Regions from separate parts of the Citrifermentans bemidjiense Bem genome, predicted to be linked through region 2. Evidence: riboswitches for the same ligand, from Rfam matches in the RefSeq annotation. Region 2 holds a riboswitch; the other holds the start of a gene.
The links. A riboswitch is a leader RNA that binds a small molecule or an ion and turns the genes downstream of it on or off. The one in region 2 is predicted to bind molybdenum cofactor.
Positions count from the first base shown of each region.

Region 1 (4,376 bases), 1.1 Mb from region 2:
CAACTGCGACAAAACGTCGGACAAAAGTGCGGCGTCATGGGGAGATGAGGCACTAACATAGTGAATACATGAGGAACAAAGGTTTTTCGCGCTGCTGCAGGGGAGCTTTCGAGGCAGGGATGAGATGATGTATCGCTGACCAAAACAGACGTACCACAACGGAGCAATCGCTCCATAATGGAACACGACCTTTGTTCCTTTTCAGAACGAGCCCCAAAACGGGGGGGAGAAGTCGTGTAAACATGGTGTGCGTTAAGTATACGGTATCTGACAAAAAAATAACAGATGCCGAAAAAAATGCGACTCTGGCAGATTCTGGTATGGGGTTTGCGATAACCTAGAAAACCGTTTTAGGACAGTGTATGCAACTTGGACCTACGCAATGGTTAAACAACCGGGCTTGAAATCCGGACACAACAACAGGGGGAAAGACAAATGGCATTAGGAGAGCAGACGTACGGTTTCTACATTCCGACAGTATCACTGATGGGTATTGGTTCCGCTAAAGAGACCGGTGGCCAGATCAAGGCACTGGGCGCATCCAAGGCGCTGATCGTTACCGACAAAGGCCTCTCGGCCATGGGCGTTGCCGACAAGATCAAATCCCAGGTTGAAGAGGCCGGTGTTTCCGCAGTCATCTTCGACGGCGCAGAGCCCAACCCGACCGACATCAACGTGCACGACGGCGTGAAGGTGTACCAGGACAACGGCTGTGACGCGATCATCTCCCTGGGCGGCGGTTCCTCCCATGACTGCGCTAAAGGCATCGGCATGGTCATCGGCAACGGCGGCCACATCCGCGATCTCGAAGGCGTGAACAAGACCACCAAGCCGATGCCGGCATTCGTGGCCATCAACACCACCGCAGGCACCGCGTCCGAAATGACCCGTTTCTGCATCATCACCAACACCGACACCCACGTGAAGATGGCGATCGTCGACTGGCGCTGCACCCCGAACGTCGCGATCAACGACCCGCTGCTCATGGTCGGCAAGCCGGCGGCACTGACCGCGGCAACCGGCATGGACGCACTGACCCACGCCGTCGAGGCGTACGTGTCCACCATCGCTACCCCGATCACCGACGCTTGCGCCATCAAGGCAATCGAGCTGATCGCCGAGTTCCTCTCCAAGGCAGTTGCCAACGGCGAAGACCTCGAGGCGCGCGACAAGATGGCTTACGCCGAGTACCTGGCCGGCATGGCGTTCAACAACGCATCGCTTGGCTACGTTCACTCCATGGCTCACCAGCTGGGCGGCTTCTACAACCTGCCGCACGGCGTCTGCAACGCCATCCTGCTCCCGGCCGTCAGCCAGTACAACCTGATCGCTTGCCCGAAGCGTTTCGCCGACATCGCGAAAGCCCTCGGCGAGAACATCGACGGCCTCTCCGTGACCGAAGCAGGCCAGAAGGCAATCGACAGGATCCGCACCCTCTCCGCTTCCATCGGCATCCCGACCGGCCTCAAGGCCCTCAACGTCAAGGAAGCCGACCTCACCATCATGGCTGAGAACGCGAAGAAGGACGCTTGCCAGTTCACCAACCCGCGCAAGGCAACCCTTGAGCAGGTCGTCCAGATCTTCAAGGACGCAATGTAAGAACCAGCAGCATAGCAGCAAAGCTCCCCTCCCCCTGGCGGGGGAGGGGTTTTGAATCTCCGAGCCATGCGCCGCCTAAAAGGGACCACCCTCACGGAGCCAGGCCAACGGGTTTCGCTGGAAACGGCGGAGCCTCCCTCTTGGAAAGGAGCGCCGGCACCGATGCCGGAAACTAATTAAAAGGGAGCTTGAAAAGCATGGATAAGATTTTTCGCGTCAACATGACCGACCTCACCACGAAGATCGAAGAAGTTCCGGCAGCCTGGGCGGGCCTGGGCGGCCGCGCCCTGACCTCCACCATCGTGGCCGCTGAAGTACCGCCGACCTGTCATGCGCTCTCCGCGCAGAACGTCCTCTGCTTCGCACCGGGCCTTCTGACCGGCACCGCCGCAGCCAACTCCGGCCGCCTCTCCGCAGGCGCCAAGAGCCCCCTCACCGGCGGCATCAAGGAGTCCAACGCCGGCGGCACCGCCGCGCAGATGCTGGCTAAACTCGGCATCAAGGCCCTCATCATCGAAGGCGCTCCGAAATCCGGCACCTGGTACAACCTCTCCGTAGGCATCAACGGCGTCACCATCAACGAAGAGAAGGAACTCTTAGGCGTCGGCAACTTCGCCGTCATCGACGCAGTGGAGCAGCGCCTGGGCAAGAAGACCGGCGTCCTCACCATCGGCATCGCCGGTGAACTGAAGATGACCGCGGCAAACATCTCTGTTAAGGACCCGGACAGCAAGATCCGCAGCCACGGCCGTGGCGGCCTGGGCGCAGTCATGGGCTCCAAGCAGATCAAATTCATCTCCATCGACGGTGAAGGCTCCAAACCCGTGACCATAGCAGATCCGGAGAAATTCAAGACCGCGGCAAGGGCGTTCTCCAAGGCGCTTCTCGACCACCCGGTCTCCGGCGAAGGCCTGCCGACCTACGGCACCAACGTCCTCGTCAACATCCTCAACGAAGCAGGCGGTCTTCCGACCAGGAACTTCACCACCGGCCAGTTCGAAGGGCACGACAAGATTTCCGGCGAGACCATGCACGACACCATCGCGGCACGCGGCGGCAAGGTGAAGCACGGCTGCCATGCAGGCTGCATCATCCAGTGCTCGCAGGTCTATAACGACAAGGACGGCAAGTACGTCACCTCCGGCTTTGAGTACGAGACCATCTGGGGCCTGGGCGCTGACTGCTGCATCGACAACCTGGACGACATCGCCCGCGCCGACAACCTGATGGACGACATCGGGATCGACTCCATCGAGACCGCCGTCATGTTCGGCGTCGCCATGGAAGCCGGCATCCTCAACTGGGGCGATTCCAAGGAAATGCTCCGCCTGTTGACCGAAGAGATCGGCAAAGGGACTGCCCTGGGCCGCATCCTCGGCGGCGGCGCCGGCTCCGTCGGCCGTACCTACGGCGTCACCCGCGTCCCGGTGGTCAAGAACCAGGCGATCCCGGCCTACGACCCGCGCTCCGTCAAGGGTATCGGCATCACCTACGCGACCAGCACCATGGGCGCCGACCACACCTCCGGCTACACCATCGCCACCAACATCCTGAACGTCGGCGGCTACGTCGATCCGCTCAAGAAGGACGGCCAAGTAGAACTCTCTCGCAACCTGCAGATCGCGACCGCTGCGGTCGACTCCACCGGCATGTGCATCTTCGTGGCCTTCCCGGCTCTCGACATACCGGAGTGCCTCCCGGCCCTGATCGACATGATCAACGCCCGCTTCGGCATCGCCCTTACCGGCGACGACGTCACCAACCTGGGCAAGCATGTCCTGAAGCTTGAGCGCAAGTTCAACCAGGAAGCAGGGCTCACCAACGTGCACGACCGCCTCCCGGACTTCTTCAAGAACGAGCCGGTGGCGCCGCACAATGCGGTGTGGGACTTCACCGACGCAGAGATCGACGAGTTCTGGAACTTCTAATAACCGCTCCACTCCCCGGCGTGACCAAAAGTCACGCCGGGCTTTTTCGTTTATACACACGAATTCGCAGGTGCCACATGCTGATCACGCTCAAGCTTTTCGCGACATTTAGAAACGGCAGGTTCAAGGTGGCAGAGCAGGAACTCCCCGAAGGGACCGACGTGCGGGCGGTAGTGCTGAGCCTCGGACTCACCGAGGAGGAGATCGGCATCGTCATGCTGAACGGCAGGCACGGGGAACTCGACTCCAAACTCTCCGACCACGACACCCTTTCACTGTTTCCATTGGTAGGAGGAGGCTAACATGCTCAAAGCTGTCACCTTTCTCAAGGAATCCACCCAAGCGGGGATGCTCTCCTGGAGCGCGCAGAGCCAGGCCGTGGCCCGGTTCGGCCTGAGGTACCACGAGGTCGAGGCGCTGGCCCTGGAAAACGGGATCTTCCCGGCACGCTACCAGCGCAACCGGAACATGATCTCGATCGAGGAGCAGCTGAAGCTTTTCCGTAGCCGCGTGGCGGTGATCGGCTGCGGGGGGCTCGGAGGGTACGTCATCGAAGAGCTGGCCCGCATCGGCGTCGGCCATATCGTGGCCATTGACCCCGATATCTTCGAGGAGCACAACCTGAACCGCCAGATCCTTTCCACCCCGGCGACGCTCGGCAAGGCCAAGGTTGAGGCCGCCGTCGACCGTGTGGCCGAGATCAACCCCGCCGTCACGGTTACCCCCATCAAGGACTACTTCTGCCTCGCCAACGGCTCCGAGCAACTGGCCGGCGCCATGGTAGCGGTCGATGCCCTCGACAGCATCCCCTACCGGTTGGAACTGGCAGAATTTTGCACCGTGGCAGGG
Region 1 covers NC_011146.1:1,556,972-1,561,347, reverse strand. The annotation lists gene GBEM_RS06800 (iron-containing alcohol dehydrogenase) at 436-1,599, shown strand; molybdenum cofactor riboswitch at 1,645-1,766, shown strand; gene GBEM_RS06795 (aldehyde ferredoxin oxidoreductase family protein) at 1,797-3,527, shown strand; gene GBEM_RS06790 (MoaD/ThiS family protein) at 3,605-3,829, shown strand; gene GBEM_RS06785 (HesA/MoeB/ThiF family protein) at 3,831-4,376, shown strand, end outside.
Region 1: linked by a shared signal. The riboswitch ahead of GBEM_RS06795 (aldehyde ferredoxin oxidoreductase family protein) and the one ahead of GBEM_RS11380 (molybdopterin molybdotransferase MoeA) in region 2 are both predicted to bind molybdenum cofactor.

Region 2 (4,376 bases):
GGTGCAGGTGACGGTCACCCCGTGCTCTTCCAACCAGCTTCTCAGGGCGGGGCCGCTGCCGTCCGCACGCTCGCCGGTGGAGCAACGGTCGCTTAAGGTCAATATCGCTGCTCGCATGGGAAAATCTCCTTTGGAAATCCTTACGCTTCTCTTTTGAAGACGCCGCTCTTGCCGCCTTCCTTGTAGTGGAGCTTCACGTCGGAGATCACGATCCCCTTGTCGCTCCCCTTGCACATGTCGTAGACGGTGAGGGCGGCGACCGTGGCCGCGGCCATAGCCTCCATCTCCACCCCGGTCCGCTCGAAAGCGCGCACCGTCGCCATAACCGCGATGGTCCCCTCTCTCTCGTCCACCTCGAACTCGATGGAGACGTGGTGCAGCGCCAGCGGGTGGGAGAGGGGGATCAGCTCCGGGGTCTTCTTGGCCCCGGCTATCCCGGCTATGCGGGCCACGCCGATAACGTCCCCCTTGGCGACCCGCCCGGAGACGATCGCCTGCACCGTTTCGGGCTTGAGCTTCAGTACCGCTCCGGCTATGGCGGTCCGCATCGTCGGGACCTTCTGGCTGACATCGACCATGATGGCGTTGCCGCTGGCATCAAAATGATTAAAAGACATCTCAGGCCTCCATTTCCAGGGTGGGATCCAGCAGGTGCAGCTCGACCTCTTCGCCTGCGGCGAATTCGATGCGGTCGGCGGGGAGCAGCGCCAGCGCGTTGCAGCGGAGCATGGTCTTCAGGATTCCGGTGTTCTGGTCGCCCGCCGTGCTGGCCAGGTAACGGCCGTCCTCGATGGTGACCTGCACCCGCAGGAAGTTCAGTTTCCCCGCCTTTTTGCGCGTCCCTTCCTTGAGATAACCGCGCACGGTCCGCCTCAGCGCCTTCTCGTGCCCCATCATCCTCAAAAGCGCGGGCCGAACGAACTCGTCGAAGGTGATCATGGTGGAAACTGGGTTTCCGGGAAGCGAGAAGACAGGCGTATTCCCCCTGAGCGCGAAGGCGGTAGGGCCGCCGGGCTTGACGCCTGGTTTCCAGAACTGCTCGACCACCCCGAGTTCAGCCAGGATCTCGCGCACCAGGTCGCGGTCCCCGGCGGAAACGCCTGCAGAGGTGACCAGTACGTCCGCCTTCAAACCCTCGGTTAAGAGGGCCAAGTGGCTTTCGCGGTTGTCCCTCGCGATGCCGAGGATGACCGGTTCGGCGCCGCAGAGCTTGATGGCGCAGGCGAGGGCCAGGGCGTTACTGTTGACGATCTGGCTCTCTTTTGGTTCCGTGCCGATCTCCACCAGTTCGTCCCCGGTGGAGAGAATGGCTACCCGCACCCGGCGGTAGACCGGGACTACGGCGGCGGAGAAGGAGGCAAGCAGGCTTACCTGCGGCGGCCCGATCAGCGTCCCCTTCGGCATGATCAGGTCGCCGCGGCCGACGTCCTCGCCCTGGAAGCGGATGTGGTCCCCCTTTTTCACCTGCTGCAGCAGCTTCACGCTTTGCTCGCCCGCTTCGGTCTCCTCGATGGGGACCACGGTGTCCGCCCCCGGGGGGATGGGGGCACCGGTCATGATCCTCGCGGCACACCCTTCAAGAACGGCGTCCCCGGAGCTTACTCCGGCAGGGATGTAGTCGGTCACCTTAAGGACGGTCCCGGGCGCGCAGCCGGCGCTTCTCACGGCGAAGCCGTCCATGGCGGAGTTGTCCCAGCGGGGCATGTCGCTGGGAGCGGAGTAATCCTCGGCCAGTATCCTCCCGGCGGCTTCCAACAGGAGTACCCGCTCAACCCCCGCGGGGGCGACTTTCTCAAGGATCGTTCGCCGCGCTTTTTCGTAGTTCATCATCGTCACCTCTTATTGCTGTGGAGTGGGAATAGAAAAGGGTCCTGCATCCCAAAAAGGAGAGGACCCCGTGCGCTGAAAGCGGCGGCGGTTCTCCTTTCCAAAGGGGAGGCGGCGCCGTTTCCGGCGGCACCCAACGGCCAAAGCTTCGTGGGGGTACTCCCTTTAGAAGGCTGCGGCTCGGAGACTATCTGCTTATTTTGCTTAAGCCATAACACAATTGCAGGAAAATAAAAAATTATATTATTCCCAGAATTACCACTCCGTATTTTCCATCGCTGCGCCTGCCAAACGAACAGCTCGTAAAATCGCATTCTTATACGATTTTAGACGGTCCCTCTCCTGTGCGTATACGTTTTCTCATCACTCGCCTGCCGGTAGTCCGCGCTTTTTTAAGGGGTTGCATTACCACCATCAAACAGGGTATGGTTTTTCGCATGCTGCCGGAACCCGACTGGGAGAGGGCGGCGACATTCGTATTCCAGCCGTCGGCTGCAGCCGGCGGCTTCAGGGAAGAAGCTCAGCTATGGCACTGATAGATACCTACGGCAGGCGCATCAACTACCTTCGGCTCTCCGTCACCGACCGCTGCAACCTCCGTTGCCGCTACTGCATGCCGGAAGAGGGGGTCGAGAAGCTGGACCACTCGCAGGTCCTCTCCTACGCCGATTTGTTGCGCATCTCGACCGAGGCGGTTGCCGCCGGCATCGAGAAGATCCGCGTCACCGGCGGGGAGCCCCTGGTCCGCAAGGGGATAATCTCCTTCCTGGAGCGCCTGGGCGCGCTCCCCGGGCTCAAGGAGCTGGTACTGACCACGAACGGCCTGCTCCTTAAGGAGATGGCGCAGGGATTGCGGGAAGCGGGGGTGCAGCGCTTGAACATCAGTCTCGATTCGCTGAAGCCCGAGACCTTCGCGGCAATCACCCGCGGCGGAGAGCTTAAGCGCGTCTTGGACGGCCTTGAAGCCGCCGAGAAAGCTGGTTTCCCGCCGCACAAGATCAACGTGGTGGTGATGCGCGGTGTAAACGACGACGAGATCCTCGACTTCGTGGAACTGACCATGAAGCGCCCCTACGCGGTCCGATTCATCGAGTACATGCCCACCTGCGGCGACGCCGACTGGCGCGAACTCTGCGTGCCGGGGGCCGAAATCAGGGAGCGCATCGGCGAGCGATACCTCATCGAGGAAGTGAGCAACAGCGAGCTCTCCGGCCCTTCGAAGAACTTCAAGGTGCAGGGGGCGCAGGGGTCGCTCGGGATCATCACCGCCATGACCGGGCACTTCTGCAACGGCTGCAACCGGTTGCGGGTGACCGCCTCCGGGATCGCCAAGGGGTGCCTCTTCTCAGGCGACGGGGTGGACCTGCGGCCGGTTTTGGCCACAGGGGACGACGCCCTTTTGCGCCAGGAGGTGCAGCGCATCGTGGCCGCGAAACCTGGCCGGCACGAGGTGACGGACGAGGGCGCGGAAACGGTCCCCTTCGCCATGTCCAGGGTTGGCGGATGATCAAGCGGCAGGTTGAGATTGTTTGGATATAGATTTGATTCAACAAGGAGTTAGCTATGACTGGAAAAATCATCGCGGTGAACGTGAGCCTCAACAAGGGTGAGCGGAAGACACCCGTTCCCGAGGTCATGCTGCGGGAAAACCACGGCATCGAAGGGGACGCGCACGCAGGCGACTGGCACCGCCAGGTGAGCCTCCTGGCTCAGGAGAGCATTGCCAAGATGGTGGCCATGGGGCTCGACGTGAAAGAGGGAGACTTCGCCGAGAACATCACCACCGAAGGGGTGGACCTGGTGCATCTCCCGATCGGGACACGGATGCAGCTGGGGGAGACGCTTTTGGAGGTGACCCAGATCGGCAAGGAGTGTCATAACCGCTGCGCCATCTACTACCAGGCCGGCGACTGCGTCATGCCCAAGGAAGGGATCTTCGCCAAGGTGCTGAAGGGGGGCGTGGTGCGCCCCGGTGATGCGGTGGCGATACTCTAGGCCCCCGGCGTTTGGGAGCGCGGGAGCACCACGGTGAAGGTGCTCCCGCCGCCCGGGACGCTCTCGACGTCGATGCGCCCTCCATGCTCCCGGACGATGCCGTAGGATACGGAAAGTCCGAGGCCGGTGCCGTTGGCCTTGGTGGTGTAGAAGGGGTTGAATACCTGTCTCAGGTTCTCCAGCGCGATGCCGACCCCGGTGTCGCCGACTTTTACCTCGTAGCTCCCCGCGGGCTCCACCTGCTGGGTCCTCACCGAGAGAACGCCCCCTGACGGCATCGCCTGCACCGCGTTCAAGACCAGGTTGGTGAACACCTGACGCAACTGGTCCGCATCCCCCTCCACCTGCGCCACGCTCTCCGCATACTGCTCCGCTATCTCTATCCTCTCAAGCGACACCTGGTGCCCGATCTGGCCCACGATCTCGTGCAAGAGCTCGTTCAGCCGCACGGCTCCAGCTTCCATCTGCTCGCGCCTGGCGAATTTCAACAGGTTCGATACGATCCGCTCCACCCTTTTCACCTGCTGGAAAATGGTGTCCACTTCCTCACGGAT
Region 2 covers NC_011146.1:2,641,849-2,646,224, reverse strand. The annotation lists gene mog (molybdopterin adenylyltransferase) at 1-117, opposite strand, end outside; gene moaC (cyclic pyranopterin monophosphate synthase MoaC) at 141-617, opposite strand; gene GBEM_RS11380 (molybdopterin molybdotransferase MoeA) at 619-1,830, opposite strand; molybdenum cofactor riboswitch at 1,905-2,025, opposite strand; gene moaA (GTP 3',8-cyclase MoaA) at 2,354-3,334, shown strand; gene GBEM_RS11365 (MOSC domain-containing protein) at 3,391-3,822, shown strand; gene GBEM_RS11360 (cache domain-containing protein) at 3,819-4,376, opposite strand, start outside.